Linked DNA regions of Desulfosarcina ovata subsp. ovata. The main gene of each other region encodes a partner of the protein of the gene in region 2 in a complex. Links are inferred from orthologs where the notes say so. Each region holds a gene or a part of one and is shown on either strand. Other genes may lie near its edges.

The links.
Region 1: the proteins of secA (region 2) and secY are in contact, whole or in part, in a crystal structure (PDB 3DIN), measured with the Thermotoga maritima proteins. The link is inferred for Desulfosarcina ovata subsp. ovata from one-to-one orthologs. Residues at the interface, in WP_004082002.1 of Thermotoga maritima: Glu261, Ala262, Arg263, Lys300, Ala301, Arg302, Thr303, Ile304, Ile305, Leu323, Tyr324, Asp325, Pro326, Val329, Ser330, Tyr333, Ile336, Lys340, Phe345, Val349, Glu363, Phe364, Tyr374, Ser375, Gly376, Gly377, Glu393, Ile395, Thr482, Ser483; in WP_004081795.1 of Thermotoga maritima: Glu108, Gly109, Glu110, Glu111, Ala236, Glu237, Arg238, Arg239, Ile240, Thr241, Ile242, Gln243, Tyr244, Ala245, Arg246, Arg247, Val248, Thr249, Gly250, Arg251, Arg252, Val253, Tyr254, Gly256, Ala257, Ser258, Thr259, Tyr260, Leu261, Pro262.

What each region holds. Positions count from the first base shown.
Region 1 is NZ_AP021879.1:6,560,193-6,564,442, forward strand. The notes cover bases 1,355-4,170. They hold secY (preprotein translocase subunit SecY), read left to right. Parts: upstream 1,355-2,015; coding sequence 2,016-3,326; downstream 3,327-4,170. Other genes in these bases: rpsE (30S ribosomal protein S5), read left to right, coding at 1,355-1,368; rpmD (50S ribosomal protein L30), read left to right, coding at 1,396-1,569; rplO (50S ribosomal protein L15), read left to right, coding at 1,573-2,013; infA (translation initiation factor IF-1), read left to right, coding at 3,397-3,615; rpmJ (50S ribosomal protein L36), read left to right, coding at 3,706-3,819. Outside these bases: rplF (50S ribosomal protein L6), read left to right, coding at 1-405; rplR (50S ribosomal protein L18), read left to right, coding at 476-844; more of rpsE, read left to right, coding at 871-1,354; more of rpsM, read left to right, coding at 4,171-4,213; rpsK (30S ribosomal protein S11), read left to right, coding at 4,240-4,250. UniProt on the Escherichia coli protein: The central subunit of the protein translocation channel SecYEG. Consists of two halves formed by TMs 1-5 and 6-10.
Region 2 is NZ_AP021879.1:1,083,967-1,089,474, forward strand. Bases 1,197-4,308 are described here. They hold secA (preprotein translocase subunit SecA), read left to right. Parts: upstream 1,197-1,544; coding sequence 1,545-4,073; downstream 4,074-4,308. Other genes in these bases: GN112_RS04800 (M23 family metallopeptidase), read left to right, coding at 1,197-1,286; GN112_RS04810 (metallophosphoesterase family protein), read left to right, coding at 4,080-4,308. Also shown: bifunctional methylenetetrahydrofolate dehydrogenase/methenyltetrahydrofolate cyclohydrolase FolD, read left to right, coding at 1-159; more of GN112_RS04800, read left to right, coding at 318-1,196; more of GN112_RS04810, read left to right, coding at 4,309-4,559; ATP-dependent Clp protease adapter ClpS, read left to right, coding at 4,868-5,176; ATP-dependent Clp protease ATP-binding subunit ClpA, read left to right, coding at 5,182-5,508. UniProt on the Escherichia coli protein: Required for protein export, interacts with the SecYEG preprotein conducting channel.

The DNA of each region.
Region 1 (4,250 bases), 5.5 Mb from region 2 along the record:
GGTGGGGATTCGATATCAGTGGTGATCGAAAACGAGGACCGGAAGTCACGTTCTATCCAGGGGTTGACCCGCAGCCTGGTCGCCAACATGGTTGAGGGGGTCAGCAAGGGATTCGAAAAGGTTCTCGAGATCAACGGCATCGGTTACCGCGCAGAAATGAAGGGAAACTCGATTCTGTTGAATCTGGGATACTCCCACCCCATTGATTTCGCGCTGCCGGAAGGGATCAGTGCCACGGTTGACAAGAACAACGTGATTCGGCTGACCGGTATCGATAAGGAAAAGGTGGGTCAGACGGCCGCATCAATTCGGAAGCTGAGAAAACCGGAGCCTTACAAGGGCAAGGGGATTAAGTACGCTGATGAGTATATCCAGCGGAAGGCCGGCAAAACCGGTACGAAATAACCAGCGCTGATTCAGCAGCGTTGCCTGATGCGGCCCAAGTATGATCAAGCGGCCATCAAAGGAAAGACAAATGGGCTCGACAAACCAGAAAAAAGAAATTTGGCTTAAGCGCAAAAAACGCATCCGGAAAAGCATCATCAGTTCTGCCGAAAGACCACGATTGAGCGTATTCAGGAGCAGCAAGCACATTTACGGGCAGATTATCGATGATACCACCGGAACGACCATCGCGGCTGCCTGCAGCAACGAAAAGGAAGTCAAGGCGCAACCGAAATTCGACAGCAAAGTCGCCAAAGCCGTTTTCACCGGTAAGTTGCTTGCAGAACGCGCCAAGGACAAGGGCGTAAAAAAGGTTGTTTTCGATCGTAACGGTTTTCTCTATCATGGACGGATTAAGGCTTTTTCCGAGGGTGCCCGGGAAGCCGGACTTGACTTTTAGCTTACATTTTTGAAGGAGGCAAACCCTTGTTCAAGCAAGATACAGAAGACAACCAGCTGATCGACAAGGTCGTTCACATCAGCCGCGTGGCAAAAGTGGTCAAAGGCGGTCGCCGATTCAGTTTCAGTGCCATCGTCGTCGTCGGTGATGGTGAAGGAAGCGTCGGTTACGGACTTGGAAAGGCTGGGGAGGTTCCTGAAGCGATCCGTAAAGGCGTTGAAAAAGCCAAAAAGAACATGGTCAAAGTCCCCCTGACCGAAGGTACCGTTCCTTTTCGGGTAATCGGTAAATTCGGAGCCGGACGGGTCATGCTTAAACCTGCCTCCGAGGGAACCGGCGTTATCGCCGGAGGGGCTGTGCGTGCCGTCCTGGAAGCCGTCGGCGTACAGAACATACTGACCAAATGCATGGGAACCAACAATCCGCATAACGTGGTCAAAGCCACCGTCGACGGACTCAAGCAACTCGAAAGTATCGAGTCGGTTGCCGCCAGACGGGGACTGAACGTCCAGGATTTGAGATAAGGATAAGGAAAGCGAACCATGAGCAGTATGCTAAAAATCACGTTGGTTAAAAGCATGATCGGAAGGCCTGAAAAACACCGCAAGGTGCTTCGCGGAATGGGGCTGACAAAAATGAATCGATCAGTTGAATTGCAAAATACGCCTTCCATCAGAGGAATGGTTCAAAAGGTATCCCACTTGGTGGTTGCCGAGGAGAAATAACCCATGAGACTCAACGATCTGGCACCCGCAAAGGGCCAAAAGAAGGCGAAAAAACGAATTGGTCGAGGGGTAGGATCCGGTTTTGGAAAGACCGCCGGCAGGGGTAGCAAGGGGCAGAACGCCCGTTCCGGAGGCGGTGTCAGGCCTGGATACGAAGGGGGACAGATGCCCATCCACCGGCGTCTGCCCAAACGGGGGTTCAAGAACCATTTTAAAAAAGTTTATGCCATCATCAACGTTCAGGATTTGAACCGATTCGAATCCGACGCAGTGGTTGACGAAGTCGCTTTGGTTAAGACCGGCCTGGTAAAAGGAGACCGGGATGGCATCAAGGTTCTCGGCAAAGGCGATGTACAGATTCCACTGACCGTTCGCATCAACGGATTCAGTGAGAGTGCCAAACAGAAAATTGAGGCCGCCGGCGGAAAGATAGAGGTCGTCTAACAATGGTGGGTAGCGGATTCGGAAACATTTTTAAAATTCCTGAACTGAAAAAGCGCATTCTGTACACGTTGGCACTGCTTTTCGTCTACAGAATCGGCGTTCATGTTCCGACGCCGGGAATCGATACCGTTGCACTGGCTTCCTTTTTCGCCAAAATGGAAGGTACCATCTTCGGTATTTTCAATATGTTCTCAGGCGGTGCACTGGAGCAGCTTTCCGTTTTCGCGCTGGGGATCATGCCCTACATCAGTGCATCCATCATACTGCAACTGCTTACCGTCGTCATTCCGCACCTGGAGCGGCTGAAAAATGAAGGCGAACAGGGACGAAAAAAAATCACCCAGTACACGCGATACGGCACCGTTATACTAAGTATCATTCAGGGGTTAGGAATCAGCGTCGGGCTGGAGAGCATGACCTCTCCTGGGGGCGCACCGATTGTGCTCATGCCGGGTTGGGGATTTCGATTAATGACCGTTCTGACACTGACAGCGGGAACGGCGTTTATCATGTGGCTGGGAGAGCAGATTACCGAGCGGGGCATCGGCAATGGCATTTCACTGATCATTTTCGCCGGTATCGTCGCCCGAATGCCGACCGCCATCATGAATACCTTCCGGTTAATTTCAACCGGAGAGATGAACATTTTCGCGCTGGTCGTACTGCTTGCCCTGATGATTGTCGTGGTGGGATTCATTATTTTTGTCGAGCAGGGACAGCGTCGAATACCGGTCCAGTATGCCAAGCGGGTCGTCGGACGGCGGATGTACGGTGGCCAGAGTACCCACCTGCCGCTTAAAATTAATACATCCGGTGTAATTCCACCGATTTTTGCATCCTCGATCATCATGTTTCCGGCTACTATCGCGAGCTTCATCACGATTCCCTGGATGAAATCCATTGCCGATTCCATGCGGCCTGGAAACCTGTTTTATGAACTGCTCTACGTTGGCTTCATCTTTTTCTTCTGTTATTTTTATACGGCGGTTACCTTCAACCCCGTCGATGTCGCGGATAACATGAAAAAGAATGGCGGGTACATCCCCGGTATCCGCCCGGGAAAACGGACCGCCGACTACATCGATCGGGTACTGACCCGGATAACTTTGGGCGGAGCGATTTACGTATCGGCCGTCTGTGTGCTGCCGTCTATACTGATCAGTCGGTTTAACGTGCCTTTCTACTTTGGCGGTACGGCGCTGCTGATTGTCGTGGGTGTTGCCATTGATACGGTGGCACAGATGGAATCGCATATGCTGACGCGGCACTACGAAGGGTTTTTGAAAAAGGGCGGAATACGCGGTCGACGGTAATTGAATCCGGAAACCGGAGCGGCGGCAAACGAAGCCTAACGAATAACACGATGCGGGGCAGGAGAATAGAATGGCAAAAGAAGAGGCCATCAAGGTAGAAGGCATTGTCTTGGAGACACTGCCGAATGCAATGTTTAAAGTTGAACTAGAAAACAAACACCAGGTATTGGCGCACATTTCTGGTAAGATGCGTATGCATTTTATCAAAATCCTGCCTGGCGATAAGGTTACGGTTGAACTGTCACCTTATGACCTGACACGTGGCCGAATCACCTATCGTTCAAAATAAAAGCTAAGGCACTTAAAAGCCAAGAAACGATTTCCGTAACGCGGAAGTATCCACCGCTTGGGCAACTTGAGCGGCATGAAGGAGTCAACCATGAAGGTCAGAGCATCCGTTAGGAAGATTTGCAGCAAATGCAAAATCATCAAGCGAAAAGGGACCGTACGGGTTATCTGTGAGAACAAAAGACACAAACAGAGGCAAGGTTAGAGGAGGTTGAGCTTTGGCTAGAATCGCTGGTGTAGACTTACCTAGACGAAAACGGATAGAAATCGGTCTGACCTATATCTACGGTATCGGTAGAACCACTTCGAACCGTATCCTCAGTAAACTGAATATTGACCCGAATACCAATACAGACGATCTTTCCGAGGCAGAGGTAAACAACATTCGCAAGGTCATCGACAGCGAACACAAGGTTGAAGGTGAACTGCGAACCGAAGTTTCCATGAACATCAAGCGGCTTATGGACCTGGGGTGTTATCGGGGACTCCGTCACCGCCGCTCTTTACCTGTCCACGGCCAGCGGACCAGCACCAATGCCAGGACACGGAAAGGTCCCAAGCGGTCTGCGATCAAGAAAAAAGGCGCGGCTAAAAAGTAATTCAATCACCTGTCAGGAAAAGATAAATGCCTAGAAA
Region 2 (5,508 bases):
AAGAAAATTGCCATCCTCAAAGGCGATGTGGACTTCGACGCCGCCAAGGAGATCGCCGGTTACATCACCCCGGTTCCCGGTGGCGTCGGCCCCATGACCATCACCATGCTGATGCTCAACACCCTGAAGTCACTCAAGTTCAAACTGGGCATCGCCTAGTCGAATCGATATCCCACTTCCCCTGATAGATAAGTATTATCGAATCAATATAGGGGGTTAAAACCGAAAAGCTGCCATGGTATTGACACGTCCGACATATCATGGTAGCTTTTCTGCGTTTAGACGCAATTGCCTTGTAACTGACTGAATTTACTGCTTTGGCAACCTATTTTCAGCGTCTTTTTCTGTGCGCGATGACTATCGGGAAGAAAATATCCTTCATTATTCTGAGTCACGGCGGGAACCGGATCAAACAGCTGTCCGTTCCCGTTTCCATGTTTCTCCTTCTGGCGCTCGTGTCCATCTGCAGTGTAACCATTCTGGGATTTGTTCTGTTGGATTACCACGGTCTTCGTCAACAGGTGGCGGAAACGGGCCGGATGGCGCAACGGATGGTCGACCAGCAGAATGAAATCACCCAGCAGCGGCTGCAGATTCAATCCTTTGCCCGGGAGATCGACACCCTCAAGGAAAGCCTGGTCCGCTTGAACCGGTTTGAGGAAAAAATCCGCGTCATCGCCAACCTGGATCCCATGGCGGAGGATGACAACCTTTTCGGTGTCGGCGGCGCAACGCCCGAGGATCTGGACCCTCAGCTCGAATTGAGCCAGGGGCACGAGGATTTGATGCGTGACATGCATGCGCAGATCAACGAGTTGGATTCGGCATCACACCGCCAGCAAAGCAGCTTTGGCCTGTTGCTGAAAAAACTGGAGGGGCGTAACAATCTGCTGGCCTCGACGCCGGCCATCCGCCCCACCAGCGGGTGGGTGACCTCACGCTTCGGTTACCGCACGTCACCGTTTACCGGTCGCAAGGAGCTGCACAAGGGGATGGATATCGCCAATCGCAAAGGCACGGCCATCATGGCTACCGCCGACGGGGTGGTCTCTTTTGTCGGCAATAAAAGCAGTATGGGCAAGATGGTCGTCATCGACCATGGCCATGGCATGGTCACCCGTTATGCCCATTTGAGCAAGACACTGAAAAAATCCGGTGAGCGGGTCAAACGCGGTGATATCATTGCCCAGATGGGGAGTAGCGGACGCAGTACCGGGCCTCACCTGCACTATGAGGTTCAACTCAACGGTGTTCCTGTCAATCCCGCAAAATATATCCTTAACTGACCTTCACGTCCATCCACGGCAAGCCATCCCTCCGTGAGGTTTACTTGTTAGTATTCCTAACGCCTTGAATGAATTTGCCTTTGCGCTTGAGTGACCCGCTAAAATGGTTTAGGATGCTCGCGCACCAATATGACAGCGACAACCGCAGACCGCTGCCAGCCTGACAATTGACCGATCGGAAACAGGCAGATGGGTCATCCATGGCTGGGCACGATCCGAACGTGCATCCAGACTGACGAATGTGGAGAAACGACAATAATGATCGGGAAATGGTTAACCCAGATTTTTGGAAGCCAAAATGAGCGTGAGCTGAAAAAGCTGCAGCCCATCGTAGAGGCCATCAATGCCCTGGAGCCGGATATGCAGTCCCTGAGCGATGACGGGCTAAAGGGGCAGACAGCCAAATTGAAACAACGGCTGGCGGGTGGCGAGACCCTGGATGATATCCTGCCGGAAGCTTTTGCCACGGTTCGGGAGGCCTCCGTGAGAGCGCTGGGCATGCGTCATTACGACGTTCAATTGATCGGCGGCATGGTGCTGCACGGCGGCAAGATCGCCGAGATGAAAACCGGTGAAGGCAAAACCCTGGTAGCGACCTTACCCGCCTATCTCAATGCCTTGACCGAACGCGGCGTGCACGTCATCACGGTCAACGACTACCTGGCCAGGCGCGATACCGAGTGGATGGGAAAACTCTACACGTTTCTGGGCCTGACCGTGGGCACCATCCAGCACGGCCTGGACGACCGGCAGCGCAAGGAATCCTATGGTGCGGATATCACCTATGGCACCAACAACGAGTTCGGTTTCGACTACCTGCGCGACAACATGAAGTTCGATTCCCAATCCCTGGTCCAGCGGGATCTTCACTTTGCCATTGTGGACGAGGTGGACAGTATCCTGGTGGACGAGGCGCGAACCCCGCTGATCATTTCCGGCCCGGCCGAAAAATCGACCCAGCTTTACTACCAGGTCAACGGCATCATTCCCAAACTGAAGGCCGAGGCCGACTATAAAATTGATGAGAAGGCCCGCAGCGCTACGCTTACCGAAGAGGGGGTGGCCCACGCCGAAACGCTGCTGAGTGTCGAGAACCTGTACGATCCCGGCAATATCGAACTGCTCCACCATACCAATCAGGCCTTGAAAGCCCACACCCTTTTCAAACGTGATGTGGACTACATCGTCAAGGACGGTGAGGTGATCATCGTCGACGAATTTACCGGACGACTCATGCCCGGCCGCCGTTACAGCGAAGGCCTGCACCAGGCCCTGGAAGCCAAGGAAAGCGTAAAAATCGAAAACGAGAACCAGACCCTGGCAACCATCACCTTCCAGAACTATTTCCGTATGTACGACAAATTGTCGGGCATGACCGGTACGGCGGACACCGAGGCGGCGGAGTTCAAAAAAATCTACAACCTGAGCGTGATGGTCATCCCCACCAACAAACCCATGGTCCGCAAGGATTTTCCCGACGTGATCTACAAAACCCGCCGGGAAAAGTTCAATGCGGCCATCGAAGAGATCACGGAACTGCACAAAAAAGGGCAGCCGGTGCTGGTGGGCACGGTGTCCATCGACATTTCCGAGCAGCTTGCCAAGCAGTTGAAAAAACATGGCGTCCCCCACGAGGTGCTCAATGCCAAGAACCACGAAAAAGAGGCCGAGATCATCTCCATGGCCGGACAGAAGGGGGCGGTGACCATCTCCACCAACATGGCCGGCCGCGGAACGGACATTGTCCTTGGCGAGGGGGTGACCGAACTGGGCGGACTGCATATCCTGGGCACCGAGCGCCACGAGAGCCGGCGGATCGACAACCAGTTGCGCGGCCGCTCCGGGCGCCAGGGAGATCCGGGCTCGTCACGGTTTTACCTGGCCCTGGAAGACGACCTGCTGCGGATCTTCGGCGGGGAACGCATTACCGGAATCATGGAGCGACTGGGCATGGAGGAGGGCGAGCCCATCGAACACAACCTGATCAGCCGGGCCATCGAAAACGCCCAATCCAAGGTGGAAGGGCACAACTTCGATATCCGCAAGCATCTTCTCGAATACGACGACGTGATGAACCAGCAGCGCGAGGTGATCTACAAACAGCGCCGCGATCTATTGACCGGTGTGGATCTCAAGTCCACCATCGAGGATATCATGATGGAGTCGGCCGAGCAGATCGCCACCCAGTTTGCCGACGAACGCGATCTGCCCGAAGACTGGGACTGGCCGGCCATTTCCGATGCCGTGTTCCAGCAGTTCAGTTTCCGCATGGAGTCATTGGATGAAGATACTTTGGACGGACTCAATGCCGATGGCTTGGCCGAAGAGATCTTCGATCAGGCCCAGAAGCTGTACGAAGAGAAGGTCGCCCTGTTGGGCGAGGCCGATTTCAGGCAGCTCGAGCGGGTGGTAATGCTCCAGACCGTTGACAACCTGTGGAAAGATCATCTGCTCTCCATGGACCACCTCAAAGAGGGGATCGGGCTGCGCGGTTACGCCCAGCAGAATCCGCTGCTGGTCTATAAGAAAGAGGGCTTCGATATGTTTCAGGAAACCATCGACCGGATCAAGTCGGAGACCCTGAACATCCTTTTCCGCATCCAGTTGGCGGAACCCGATCACATTGAAGATCTGCAGAAACCCAAAGAACAAAAGCTGATCTTTTCCGGTGGTGGAGATGCGCCGGCAGCCAAAAAACCGGTCAAACGGGAATCTGAAAAAGTCGGCCGCAACGATCCCTGCCCGTGCGGAAGCGGGAAAAAGTATAAAAAGTGCTGCGGAAGGTAGGACCCAATGAACACAACCAATGCAACAACTACGATTGGCGTCCTTTCCGATACCCACGGCCTGGTCCGGCCGGAGGTTGAAAAAGCGCTCGCCGGATGCGATCGCCTCCTGCATGCCGGCGATGTGGGTGATGCAGACGTCCTCAAACGACTGGAAAGAATCGCCCCTGTCGTGGCCGTACGGGGAAACACGGACCACGGATCGTGGGCCGAGGCGCTGCCGGCCCAGGAGATGGTCGAAATCGAAGGGGTATTCTTTTACATTCTGCATGATCGATGCCGCCTTGATCTTGAACCCTCGGCCGCCGGCATCCATGTGGTGGTCAGCGGACATACCCATCAGCCCGAGCTGGTGGAAAAAAATGGCGTAGTCTACCTGAACCCGGGCAGTGCCGGCCACCGGCGCTACGACTATCCGGTATCCGTGGCCATCGTTCGTATCGAAAACGGCACGGTGACCCCTAAAATTGTCGAAATACAGCTATAATCTGTAATCATTTGATAATGGATCTGATTGAAAGCCGCCACTGAAAACTTTTTGACCTGATCGGACCGGTCGTTATGAACCTTGTCCTGGCCAGAAACGCACTTTACAACCCGTGATGGCGGTGATTATAATCATCGGTACCGTCGGTCTTGGTCCGTATATTGTTTGTTGCCATTAAGGCACAGATGATTACGGTAAACAAAAGGGAAAACGCAAGCCGGGAGCAGGTTTGGTCATAAAAATGCTTCTGTTACCGGCCTCCCATTTGAAAGCGTCAGCTTGTCAGATTCACATAAAGTAATCTAACCATGGCCCGATATCAGACAGAGGAGCAAGTCAGCTCCAAGACCCGGGATGAAACCCGGGAACCGCCGCTTTACCGGGTGTTGTTGCATAATGATGATTACACCACCATGGAATTTGTGGTTGAAATATTGATGTATGTGTTCAATAAATCGCCTGAAGCAGCGACGGCGATCATGATGAATGTTCACCGCAGGGGTGTCGGGGTATGTGGGGTGTTTTCTTATGAAATCGCCGAGACCAAAGTTGACACGGTTCACAATCTTGCCCGTGAGAGCGGCTTTCCGTTACGCTGCAGTATGGAACAGGAATAAAAAATATGATTAGTAAGGAACTCAGTGCCACATTGGGATTTGCGGTCCGCGAAGCAAAAAAACGGCGACACGAATACGTCAGTGTCGAACATGTGCTGTTTGCCATCCTGCACGATCAATCCGGACTTGAAATTGTTGAAAAATGCGGCGGCAACATTGACCACCTCAAGGCCAGCCTGGAGACATTCTTCAACGAAGGCATGGAGATGATTCCGGAAGAGAGCGAGTACGTCCTGCAACAGACCATTGGTTTCCAGCGGGTCATCCAGCGGGCCGTCAACCATGTGCGCTCCGCTGAAAAAAAAGAGGTCGCGGTCAGCGATATCCTGGCG